DNA from 3 places in the Kitasatospora sp. P5_F3 genome. Region 2 is predicted to be linked to each of the others. Evidence: riboswitches for the same ligand, from Rfam matches in the RefSeq annotation. Region 2 holds a riboswitch; each other region holds the start of a gene.
The links. A riboswitch is a leader RNA that binds a small molecule or an ion and turns the genes downstream of it on or off. The one in region 2 is predicted to bind cobalamin.
Positions count from the first base shown of each region.

Region 1: another riboswitch for cobalamin. It lies ahead of ACXJMZ_RS08635 (prenyltransferase/squalene oxidase repeat-containing protein); the one in region 2 lies ahead of ACXJMZ_RS25760 (ribonucleoside-diphosphate reductase subunit alpha).
Region 3: another riboswitch for cobalamin. It lies ahead of ACXJMZ_RS19445 (cobalamin biosynthesis protein); the one in region 2 lies ahead of ACXJMZ_RS25760 (ribonucleoside-diphosphate reductase subunit alpha).

Region 1 is NZ_JBFUMY010000010.1:113,784-117,920, reverse strand. It holds gene ACXJMZ_RS08645 (glycosyltransferase family 4 protein) at 1-577, opposite strand, end outside; gene ACXJMZ_RS08640 (TetR family transcriptional regulator) at 919-1,509, shown strand; adenosylcobalamin-variant (AdoCbl-variant) riboswitch at 1,728-1,801, shown strand; gene ACXJMZ_RS08635 (prenyltransferase/squalene oxidase repeat-containing protein) at 1,897-3,228, shown strand; gene ACXJMZ_RS08630 (SCO2322 family protein) at 3,225-3,902, shown strand; gene ACXJMZ_RS08625 (energy-coupling factor transporter transmembrane component T) at 3,904-4,137, shown strand, end outside.
Region 2 is NZ_JBFUMY010000050.1:61,217-65,353, reverse strand. It holds gene ACXJMZ_RS25765 (hypothetical protein) at 1-714, opposite strand, end outside; cobalamin riboswitch at 861-1,021, shown strand; gene ACXJMZ_RS25760 (ribonucleoside-diphosphate reductase subunit alpha) at 1,180-3,612, shown strand; partial or broken gene ACXJMZ_RS25755 (ribonucleotide-diphosphate reductase subunit beta) at 3,636-4,137, shown strand, end outside.
Region 3 is NZ_JBFUMY010000031.1:83,291-87,427, reverse strand. It holds gene ACXJMZ_RS19450 (cobyric acid synthase) at 1-1,112, opposite strand, end outside; gene ACXJMZ_RS19445 (cobalamin biosynthesis protein) at 1,109-2,050, opposite strand; cobalamin riboswitch at 2,133-2,332, opposite strand; gene ACXJMZ_RS19440 (YidB family protein) at 2,456-2,857, shown strand; gene ACXJMZ_RS19435 (helix-turn-helix domain-containing protein) at 3,179-3,868, shown strand; gene ACXJMZ_RS19430 (alpha/beta hydrolase family protein) at 3,989-4,137, shown strand, end outside.

The DNA.
Region 1 (4,137 bases), on a different contig from region 2:
GGGCGGCCACCCGGCGCTGCATCCGGGTGAAGGCGTACCAGCGGCGCAGCGAGATCCGCTTCAGCCGGGTCGGCGCGGCGGCCAGCTCCAGTCGGCGGTCCACGGTGATCGGGTGGTGCACCGTGGTGACCAGCGGGAAGCCGTGCCGCTCCAGGCCGAGCAGGCCGTAGCCGAGGGTCTGGTTGTCGTGCACCACGTCGTAGCGGCCCTTGTGCGCGGCCAGGTACTGCCGGGCCCGGAGCGAGAAGGTGAGCGGCTCGGGGAAGCCGCCGGTCCGCATCCCGGCCACCTCGAGCACGTCCACCAGGCCCCGGTACTCGGTGAGCGCCGGGGTGCGGAACGGGTCGTCGGCGCGGTACAGGTCCAGGCTGGGCAGCTCCACCAGCCGGACACTGCCGGGCCCCTCGACCGGGTCGAGCACCGGGAAGGGCTGGGCCCCGATCACGTCCACGTGGTGCCCGAGCCCGGCCAGCTCACGGGACAGGTGCCGGACGTAGACGCCCTGGCCGCCGCAGTACGGGTCGCCCCGGTAGGACAGCAGGGCGATCCGCAGCGGTCGCGGCGGCAGCGCGGTCATCCGGGGCTCCTGTCCCCTACTCCCCGGCCTGCGCGGCGGCGGGAAAGTAGATCACGTTTCATGATGGTGGAGCTCGTCATTGGGCTGATCGAACAATGAGAGACCTTGACGATACCGGCCCGCACCCGAGGGCGGCAGTTCGCCCCCGGGGATTGCTACTGACGGGTACGTCAGTACCGGAGGCATCCATTCTGACCCGTCCGCGCACCCCGCCCACCCGGCGTTCACTGTGACATAACTCTCGGACCACCCGGCCGCTGACATATCCTCACTTCCCACCCCATGGTTGAATCACCTCGATCCTTGATCCGGTCACCCACGCGCGCGCTCTGGGAGCCTCCTTGACCACCACCGCCGCCCTCGGTACCGGCCTCACCCCCCGGCAGGCCGAACGCCGCCGTCGGATCCTGCGGGCCGCCACCMCGCTGGCGGCCCGGGGCGGCTACGAGGCGGTCCAGATGCGCGAGGTGGCGGAGAGCGCCGAGGTCGCGCTCGGCACCCTCTACCGCTACTTCCCGTCCAAGGTGCACCTGCTGGTCGCGGTGATGCAGGAGCAGCTCCAGCAGCTGCACGAGCAGGTCCGCCGCCACCCGCCCGCCGGCGACGACCCGGCCGGACGGGTGGCCGAGACCCTGACCCAGGCCTTCCACGCGCTCCAGCGCGAACCCCGGCTCGCCGAGGCGATGGTCCGCGCGCTCTCCTTCGCGGACCGCTCGGTCGGCGCCGAGGTGGACGCCGTGTCGGCCGTCACCTCGGCCATCGTGCTGGACGCCGCCCAGCTCGGCCCCACCCCGTCGCCGACCCAGCAGGCCGCCCTGCGGGTGATCGGCCACACCTGGCACGCCACCCTGCTCGCCTGGCTCTCCGGCCGCGCCTCGCTCGCCGAGGTCCGCGGCGACCTGCACACCGCGGCCCGGCTGCTCGTCCTCTGACGCTCCGTCCGTCGATCTCGTCCTTCTCCGCCAGGTGCTTCCAGAACACTCAGGTGCCGCCGCGTCAGGACCTCGGCCGGCGGCCCTCCTCCTTTCGCGGGCACAGAACTGGTACCAGTTCCAGCCTCGGGGTGCCCGCTGTGTCCGTACCCTGTCCGCTCGGGGCACTCCGGTCGGCCGGTTAGAGTCTTGGACGCAGGATCAACAACTTCATCCGCTCCTCGTGCGGGGGAAGCCGGTGCGACTCCGGCGCTGACCACGCAACCGTCACAGTCGGGATGCCCGCCGGGGAGCGAGCGGCAGTGCCGGGTTTCCCGGCTCCGTCGAGGTCTACGGGCGGCCCGCCTCGGGCCGCTGCTCCGCTCACCGAAAGGCACGTCGACCCTCATGCTCACCACCGCCCGCACGGGCGCCGCCGCGCTGGCCGCCGCCGCTCTGCTGATCGGCGCCGCCGCCCCCGCCCTCGCGGACACCCCCTCCCCCGCCGCCGCCCCGGCCGCGCTCTACGGCAAGGGCGACCCGACGTACGACGGCGTCTGGCGGCAGTCGCTGGCCCTCACCGCGCTCGGCGCCGTCAAGGTCGTCCCGTCCGACGCTGCCGTGGGCTGGCTGACCGGTCAGCAGTGCGCTGACGGCGGCTGGGCCTCGTTCCGGGCCGACACCGCCGTGGCCTGCGACGCCAAGACCGAGGACAGCAACGCCACCGCGATGGCGATCCAGTCGCTCAAGCTGCTCGGCGGGCACCAGGACGCGGTGACCCGGGGCACCGACTGGCTGAAGACCGTTCAGAACGCGGACGGCAGCTGGGCCTTCAACCCCGGCAACCCGGGTGACGCCAACTCCACCGGACTGGCCGTCAACGCGCTGATCGCCGCCGGTCTCGACCCGGCCGCCGTCGCCAAGAGCGGCAAGAACGGCTACGACGGCCTGGCGCTGTTCCAGCTCGCCTGCGCCGCCCCCGCCGAGCAGCGCGGCGCCTTCGCCTACCAGCCGGCCCCGGACGGCGCGCTCAAGGCCAACGACCTGGCCTCCGCGCAGGCCCTGCTGGCCGCGGCCGGCGGCAAGCTGCCGGTCGTCAACACCAACCGGGTGGACGCCGCGCCCAAGCCCCTGGACTGCGCCGCCGCCCCGGCCACCGTGCCGCACGCGGACTCCGCCGAGGCGGCCGGGGCCTACCTGGTCGCCCAGTTGGGCGCCAACGGGCAGCACCTGATGCAGACCATGCCCGGTGCCACCGCCACTCCCGACTTCACCGCGACCGCCTGGACGGTGCTCGGCCTGGTCCAGTCCGGGCACCCGCAGCAGGCCGCCCCGGCCGCCGACTGGCTGGCCGGCAACGGCTACCCGTGGGCCGCCAAGGGCGCCTCGGGCACCGACGCCTCGGCCGCCGCACTGCTGCTGCTGACCGCCCAGGCCGCCGAGCGCGACCCGTACGACTTCGGCGGTACCAATGTGGTCCAGCTGCTGATCGACTCGGGCCCGGCGCCCAAGTCCCTCCCGGCCGCCACCACCTCCGCCTCCGGCCCGGCGGGCACCGAGGCCGACGACGACAACGGCTTCTCCCCGGTCTGGCTGGTCGGTATCGGCCTGCTGGTCGGCATCGGCGGCGGCCTGCTGCTCAGCCTCCAGCGCAAGCGCGGCACCCACACCGTCGGTGCCCCCAGCAAGGCTGCGGGCGACAAGGCGGACACCAAGTCCGAAGGTGACAAGCAGAAGTGACCTCCCCTCACTCCCGGACGGCGGTGGCGGCCCCGGCCGTCGCCGCCGTCCTGGCACTGCTGCTGGCACTGCTGCTGGCACTGCTGCTGCCGTTCCTGCTCGCCGCACCCGCGCACGCCACCGGCTACCGCTACTGGTCGTTCTGGAAGTGGTCGGGCAGCGCCTGGGCGTACCAGCAGCAGGGCCCCGCGGTGTACGTCCCGCCGGACGGCGCGGTGGACGGCTGGCGGTTCGCGGTCAGCCCCGACGGTGGCAAGGACGCCGCCCGGCCCACCGCCGCCGGTGACTTCGGCACGGTCTGCGCCACCACCCCGGCGCAGGCCGGGAAGAAGCGGATCGCCGTGGTGCTGGACTTCGGCACCACCGCCGACGCCCCGGCCGGCGAGACCCCGCCCGCCGCCCGGACGGTGTGCGCGGCGGTCCCCACCGCCGCCAGCTCGGCCGAGGTGCTGGCCGCCGTCGCCCCGCCGCTGCGCTACGACGCCAACGGCATCCTCTGCGCGATCGTCGGCTACCCCCGCTCCGGCTGCGGCGACACCGTCGGAGCTGCGGACAACTCCACCGGCAAGAGCGAGAGTTCGGGCCCGTCGGTCGGCCTGCTGGCGGGCGGCGCACTGGTCGCCGCCCTGGCCGCCGGCGCGGTCTGGCAGGCCCGGCGCCGCCGCGACTCCTGAGGTGTCATCCGTGCCCACGCCCAGCCGCACCCGGCAGCCCCGCCCCGTCCGCTCGACCCGCTCCGCGATCGGCCCGCGCCATCTGCACCCCGGCGCGTGGTGGCTGTGGGCGATCGGGCTCGGCGCGGCGGCCTCCCGCACCACCAACCCGCTGCTGCTCCTGCTGATCGTCGCGGTCTCCGGCTACGTGGTCGCGGCCCGGCGCAGCACCGAGCCCTGGGCCCGCTCCTACACC
Region 2 (4,137 bases):
GTTGGCGCCCTTCTCGACCAGCCCCTGGATCGCCCCGACATGCTTGGCCAGCACCGCGTCGGCGCTCTCCTTCTTCTCGAACACCGCGATTCCGACCGTCACCACGCTGCCCTCGGAGACGTAGCTGGCGCGCACCAGGCCCCGGCAGGAAGCGCCGACCAGGACCTTGCCCAGCCCGCCCGTCGTCGTGCCGCAGGCGGCGTCGCTGTCCGTGACCAGTCGGGTCCAGGTCCGGCCGTCGATCGTCCTGGTCTGGGCCGGGAAGAGGGCTGCGGCATCGGTCGGCCCCTTGTCGGTGGCCGTACTCGCCAACAGGTCGGCGGCCTTCGGCGATGGGGTGGGCTTCGCGGGAGAGGCCGCCGGCGAGGAGACGGCTGTGGTCGGGCCGGGCTTGGGCTCCTCCCCGCGCTTGCCCGCGATCACCACACCGGTGGCGGTCAGGGCGCCGACCACCAGGACGGCGACGACGACGCCACCGATCAGGCGCCGACGGCGCTTGCGGGACTCCTGCTCGTGACGGTCCGCCAGATCGGCCCAGTCGGGCTCAACCGGCCCGCCGAACTGCTGCTGTTGCTGCCACGGGGCCTGCTGCGGCAGATACATGCCACCCGGCTGCCCCGGCCCCGGCTGCGGGTACGGAGGCTGCGGGACCGGCTGGCCCGGTATCGGCTGTTCGGGCTGCTGACCGGTCGGCGTACCCGTTCCCTCGCTCATGAGGCGAGATAGTAATCCAAAGCGCCGACGCAGGGCCGATCGGTGACTGTTTTGTGCCCGGGCAGTGTGCGCCGACCGTCCGCCGACCGATCCGACGGCGTCGTCCCCGAACCCGACGAGGAGTCAGCCCGACACACTGCGCGCACAAGATGTGGGGTCACGTCGGCAGGGTGCCACTACATGTATGCTCGCTCTCGCTGTCGAAGCAGGGGAACCCGGTGTGATTCCGGGACTGCCCCGCAGCGGTGAGCGCGCGGCCCAAGGGGCGCCCGTGAGTCCGAGGACCTGCCGACGGTGTGCGACACGGCTTCCCCGCAGACGCCATTCAGCACAGCAGTGACATCCGGGCCTCGCGGGCGGGCCGGGGGGGTATTCGCGCGCGCCGTCAGGTGTTCCGCGCCGCTCCCCTGTGCCCTGACGGTCCGGTAGCCCCTCGCCGACCGCCGCCGCCAGGAGAGAAGCGCCTTGACCATCGCTGCCTCAGTTGCCCTGCCCTCCCAGGGTTCTGCCGACTCCGCTCACACCGACCCTGGTGCTGCGCTGCTTCGGCTGCTCACCGACCGCAGCATCGACCTGCCCCAGGTGGACCCCGGCCACGTCGCGGCCGCTGCGCTGCGCGGCCGGAACGCCAACTCGGACTTCGCCGAGCTGCGCGGACTGGCCGTGGAAGCTGCCGCCTCGATGATCGCCGAGGACCCGCAGTACTCGAAGCTCGCCGCCCGCCTGCTCGCCCTGGAGATCCAGGACGAGGCGATCGGCCAGGGCGCCGTCTCCTTCTCCGCCTCGATCGTGGTCGGCCACACCGAGGGCCTGATCGGCGACGTCACCGCCGCGTTCGTGGCCAAGCACTCCGACGCTTTCGACGCCCTGATCGACCAGCAGGGCGACGACCGCTTCGAGTACTTCGGCCTGCGCACCGTGCAGTCCCGGTACCTGCTGCGCCACCCGATCACCCGCAAGGTGATCGAGACCCCGCAGCACTTCCTGCTCCGGGTCGCGGCCGGTCTCGCGGTCGGTGACACCGAGCAGTCGGTGGCCGAGGTGGCCGAGCTCTACACCCTGATGAGCCGCCTGGAGTACCTGACCTCCTCGCCGACGCTCTTCAACTCCGGCACCAAGCACCCGCAGATGTCCTCCTGCTACCTGCTGGACTCGCCGCTGGACAACCTGGACTCGATCTACAGCCGCTACGCGCAGATCGCCCGGCTCTCCAAGCACGCCGGCGGCATCGGCCTCTCCTACAGCCGGATCCGTTCGCGCGGCAGCCTGATCCGCGGCACCAACGGCAAGTCCAACGGCATCGTCCCGTTCCTGCGCACCCTGGACTCCTCGGTCGCCGCGGTGAACCAGGGCGGCCGCCGCAAGGGCGCCGCCTGCGTGTACCTGGAGACCTGGCACGCCGACATCGAGGAGTTCCTGGAGCTCCGCGACAACACCGGCGAGGAGGCGCGGCGTACGCACAACCTGAACCTCGCGCACTGGATCCCGGACGAGTTCATGCGCCGGGTGAACGCCAACGCCGACTGGTCGCTGTTCTCCCCCGCCGACGTGCCCGAGCTGGTCGACCTCTGGGGCGCCGACTTCGACGCCGCCTACCTGAAGGCCGAAGCCGAGGGCAAGGCCGTCCGCACCATCCCGGCGCAGACCCTGTACGCCCGGATGATGCGCACCCTGGCCACCACCGGCAACGGCTGGATGACCTTCAAGGACGCCGCCAACCGGGCCGCCAACCAGACCGCCGTGCCCGGCCGCACCGTGCACTCCTCGAACCTCTGCACCGAGATCCTGGAGGTCACCGACGACTCCGAGACCGCGGTCTGCAACCTCGGCTCGGTCAACCTCGGTGCGCACGTCGCGATCGGCGCCACCGCCGCCGACCTGCTCAACTCCATGGACTGGGACCGGCTGGACGCCACCGTGCGCACCGCCGTGACCTTCCTGGACCGGGTCATCGACATCAACTTCTACCCGACCCCCGAGGCCGGCACCTCCAACTCCCGCTGGCGCCCGGTCGGCCTCGGCGTGATGGGCCTTCAGGACGTCTTCTTCCAGCTCCGGCTGGACTTCGACTCGGCCGAGGCCAAGCAGCTCTCCACGCTGATCGCCGAGCGGATCATGCTGGTCGCCTACGAGCGCTCCAGCGAGCTGGCCGTCCAGCTCGGCCGGCACGAGGCGTACGCGGAGACCCGCGCCGCCCGCGGCCAGCTGCACATCGACCACTTCGAGACCGCGCCGCAGTGGGCCGACCGATGGGACGCGCTGCGCGCCACCATCGCCGAGACCGGCCTGCGCAACTCGCTGCTGCTGGCGATCGCGCCGACCGCGACCATCGCCTCGATCGCCGGCGTGTACGAGTGCATCGAGCCGCAGGTGTCCAACCTGTTCAAGCGCGAGACCCTCTCCGGCGAGTTCCTCCAGGTCAACCCGTACCTGATCCGCGACCTCAAGGAGCTGGGCGTCTGGGACGCGCAGACCCGGGACGCGCTGCGCGAGTCGAACGGCTCGGTGCAGGACCTCAACTGGCTGCCCGCCGAGGTCCGTTCGCTCTACCGCACCGCCTGGGAGCTGCCGCAGCGGGCGCTGATCGACCTGGCCGCCGCCCGGCAGCCGTACATCGACCAGAGCCAGTCGCTGAACCTCTTCATGGCTGCGCCGACCATCGGCAAGCTGAGCTCGATGTACGCGTACGCCTGGAAGGTCGGTCTGAAGACCACCTACTACCTGCGCTCGCGCCCGGCCACCCGGATCGCCCAGGCCGCCTCCGGTGCCGCCCGCGCCGCCGTCCCGGCGCCGTCCGCCCCCGTCGCGGTGGCCGCTCCGACCACCCTCACTCCGGAGGAGGAGGCAGCGCTCGCCTGCTCCCTGGAGAACCCCGAGTCCTGCGAGGCCTGCCAGTGAGCACCACCCCCGACCGCGAGAAGATGCTGCTCGACCCGGGCTTCGAGCTGACGCTCCGTCCGATGCGCTACCCGTCGTTCTACGACAAGTACCGCGACGCGATCAAGAACACCTGGACCGTCGAGGAGGTGGACCTGCACTCCGACGTCGCCGACCTCGCCAAGCTCAGCGACGGCGAGCGGCACATGATCGGCCGTCTGGTCGCCTTCTTCGCCACCGGTGACTCGATCGTCTCCAACAACGTGGTGCTGAGCCTCTACAAGCACATCAACTCCCCCGAGGCCCGGCTCTACCTGTCCCGGCAGCTGTTCGAGGAGGCCGTGCACGTCCAGTTCTACCTGACGCTGCTCGACACCTACCTGCCCGATCCCGAGGACCGGTCGGCGGCCTTCGACGCGGTGGAGAACATCCCCTCCATCCACCAGAAGGCGCAGTTCTGCTTCAAGTACATGAACGCGGTCGACCACCTCGACTCGCTGCAGAGCAAGGACGACCGCCGGGCCTTCCTGCTCAACCTGATCTGCT
Region 3 (4,137 bases), on a different contig from region 2:
AACACCACCCGGGTCGGCAGCAGGCTGAGCCCCTGGACGGTGCCCGCCTTCGACTCCACCTGATCCTCGATCAGCTGACCGAGCATCTGGTACCCGCCGCACACCCCGAGCACCGGCAGCCCGGCCGCCGCCCGCGCCTTCAGCACCGGCTCGATCCCGCGCTCGCGCAGCCAGGCCAGGTCGGCCACGGTGGCCCGGGTGCCGGGCAGCACCACCAGGTCGGCGTCGGCCAGCTCCTCGGCCCGGGTGGCCCAGCGCACCAGCACGCCCGGCTCCTGGGCCAGCGCGTCCAGGTCGGTGAAGTTCGACAGCCTCGGGAAGCGGACCACCGCGACCCGCAGCACGTCCGCCCCGACCGGGCCGCGCACCGAACCCTGGTCCACCACCGTGGTCAGGTCGAGCGAGTCCTCGGCGTCCAGCCACAGGCCGGAGAGCATCGGCAGGGTGCCGAGCACCGGACGGCCCGTCAGCTCGCGCAGCATCTCCAGGCCGGGCGCCAGCAGCCGGGCGTCGCCCCGGAACTTGTTCACGAACCAGCCCGCCACCAGCGCCTGGTCCTCCGCCGAGAGCAGCGCCAGCGTCCCGTACATCGCGGCGAACACCCCGCCCCGGTCGATGTCGCCGACCACCACCACGGGCAGCCTCGCCGCCGTGGCCAGGCCCATGTTGGCGATGTCCCGGTCCCGCAGGTTGATCTCGGCGGGCGAGCCGGCGCCCTCGCAGACCACCACCTCGTACCGGCTGCGCAGGTCGGCCAGGCACTCCAACGCCCGCTCCAGCAGGACGGGCTTGCGCTCGCGGTAGTCCAGCGCGCCGACCTCGGCGACCGCCCGGCCGAGCAGCACCACCTGGCTGCGGCCGTCCGCACCGGGCTTGAGCAGCACCGGGTTCATCGCCGCCTCCGGCTCCACCCGGGCGGCCTGCGCCTGCATCGCCTGGGCGCGGCCGATCTCGGCGCCGTCGGCGGTGACGAAGGAGTTCAGCGACATGTTCTGCGCCTTGAACGGGGCCACCCTGACGCCCTGTCGGGCCAGCCAGCGGCAGATGCCCGCGGTGACCACGCTCTTGCCCGCGTCCGAGGTCGTTCCGGCGACCAGCAGTGAACCGCTCACGACTTCCTCCACGCGTACAGGGCCCGGCCGGTCACGGTGACCGCCAGCGCCAGGGCTCCGACCCGCCGGGACAGCGCGCAGGCCCGCTCGATGTCATCGACCGTCACCGGCCGCAGCTCGCCGCCGAGTACGGGCCGGTGCTCGACTCGCTCCCCGTACTGGAGCGTGCCGCCCAGCCGCACCCCGAGCGCCCCGGCGAAGGCCGACTCGGCCTGCCCGGCGTTGGGGCTCGGGTGTGACGAGCCGTCACGGCGCCAGACCCGCCAGGCGGTCCGCGGCTCGGCCGCGGCCGCCACGGTGAGCAGTGCGGTCAGCCGGGCGCCCGGCCAGCCCGCCAGGTCGTCCAGCCGGGCCGACGCCCAGCCGAACCGCAGGTGGCGCGGGGAGCGGTGACCGACCATCGCGTCCAGGGTGTTGACGGCCCGGAAGGCGAGCAGACCGGGCGTACCGGCCAGCGCGCCCCAGGTGAGCGCGTTCACCACGGCGTCGGCGGTGTTCTCGGCGACGGACTCCACCACCGCGCGGGCGATCTGCGGCCCGTCCAGCGCGCTCGGGTCCCGGCCGCACAGGTGCGGCAGCCGCTCCCGGGCGGCCGCCAGGTCGTCCGCCGCCAGCGAGCGGCCGATGGTGCGGGCCTCCCGGGTCAGCGAGGTGCCGCCCAGCACCGTCCAGGTCGCGGCGGCGGCCAGGCAGGCCCGGGCCAGCGGCGCCCGGCGCAGGGCGCGCTCGGCGAGCACCGCCCCGGCCGCGACGGTGCCCACACAGGCGGCGGTGTACGCGGCGCCGGCCGGACGGTGGTCACGCCAGAGGCGGCGCTCCAGCCGGGTGGCGGCGGAGCCGAAGACGGCGACGGGGTGACCCCGACGGGGGTCGGCGAACCGCGCGTCGGCCAGGTAGCCGGCGACGGATCCGAGCAGGAACGGGAGCGCGGGGGTCAGTCGGCGCACGACGGCGACGGGTCGGCTCGGTCCTGGGTGGCCGGCATGGCGTGGGTGTCCTCACTCAGGGTCCGCGCCCTGGATCGACGTACCGGGGGTGAGAGTCTCCTGGCTTCCGGGTCCGACACACCCTCGGGCCTTCCAACAGCCGCCGCAGCGGGCCGTCGTGACCATATGTCGAGAGTGCTCCCCGGTGACAGTGGCGGGACCGCGCCGGACTCGCACCGGCTTCCTCTACTTGCCTCCGTTTGGCTGAAGGATCCCATCACGCGGCCGGACAGGCAGTCAACAGAGGGCGCGGAGGGGTTGGTCACACGTCTGTTCGCCCCACCGAGCGGGGTGCTCCCGGGCGGGTGAAGCTGGCCCTGGCGCGGCGTCGGTCCGCGCCCGAACTGGAGGACGGTCATGACCGATCTCGGCAAGCTTCTCGGGGGTCTGCTCGGCGGCACGGGCGGTAGCGCAGGCAGTGGGGGCAACCTGCTGGCCATGCTGCTCGGCGCACTCGGCGGCGGCCAGGGGGCGGCGGGCGGTCTCGGCGCACTGCTCCAACAGCTGACCCAGGGCGGCCTCGGCTCCCAGGCCCAGTCCTGGGTCGGCACCGGCGACAACCACCCGGTCACCGGCGCCGAACTCGCCGCCGCCCTGCCCGACCGCGAGCTGGACGACCTGGCCGAACAGTCCGGCCTCTCCCGCGAGCAGGTCGCCGAGCAACTCGCCGCCCAGCTCCCCACCGCCGTCGACCAGCTCACCCCGACCGGCGAAGTGCCGACCCCGGCCACCCTGGACGAGCTCTTCGGCAAGCGCTGAAGCCACCTGCGCTCCGGGCTCAGCCATCAGGGGCTCGGGGAACTGCGACGCCGACCTCTGGAGCGTTGCACCTATGTGGATGGTCAGGCACTTTCGCAGTGACCCCGGCGCCAGATCTCCTCGCAGTTCCCCGAGCCCCTGACCGTAGATGCTCAAGCACCTGCCAACAGTGCAGCCCTGCAACGTGGCTACCTCCGAGTACGAGGGCTGATCAGGCGTCAGCGGCTGTAGGAATCGCCAATGCCCCGGCAGAGCGCCCCCAGGGGCTTCGTGTGTTCAGCGGGTGCTCGGGCAGCCCGCCCGGGCCTAGCGTCTGGTGGCATGCGACGAAGACCGCCCGCCCCCMCCCCCGTGCCCTTCTCGCCGACTGCGGCGCGGTCCCACCGGGCCGGCCTCGGCCTGACCCCGGATCAGGTCGCCGAAGGAATGGCCGCGCACGGCGTCCGTCTGCTGCCGATGCACGTGATCGGCTGGGAGACCGGTGAGTTCCGGCCGTCCGAGGAGGAGTTCATCGCGCTGGCCCGGGCCCTCTGGTGTCCGCCCGCCCAGCTGATGGGCACCGCACCGGCCACCCTGCGGGACTTCCGGGTGGCCCGCGAGCTGTCCCAGGAGCAGGCCGCCGAGCGGATCGGTGTGACCCTCCGGGCGTACGAGCAGGCCGAGCTGGCCGGCAAGTGGGGCGGAGACGCCGCACAGACGTACGCGCTGGCCCACGCGCTGGGCATCGGGCTGCGGATGCTGGTGCACGTGACCCACCGTCAGGACGAGCTCGACCGCTGCCTGCGCCAGTGCGTGGACGGCCGCTGGCAGTCCCAGGTGAAGCCGGTCGCCAAGATGGTGCCGGTGTCCCGGCCGGTGCTGGAGCGGGCCCTCGCGGAACTGCAGGGCGAGTATCTGGTGCCGATGCACTGGGGCTCCTCGCCGAGCCCGGCCGAGCAGCAGCCGGTGAAGCCGCACGCGCAGCGGTTCTGGGAACTGCTCTCCCTGCACCCCACCGACATCCCGGTCTGACGGACCGTCCGCTCCCGAGGCCGTCCGCTCCCGGACGGCCCTGCCCCGGTGGCAGCGCGGCGCCCGTGCCGATGGAATGGACCGCATCGTCCCGTCCGCCACAGCACACCGGGGAGCGCAATGCGTTGGGGAACTGCGGCCATGGTGGCCGCCGCCGCAGTCGGAGCAGGTACTGCGGCCGTCCTGCTGCTCGGCCGCAAGGCGTCCGACGGGGTGGTCAGGCCCGGGCGGGCCGAGCCCGGCGCCGACGCCGACCTGCGGGTGCACGA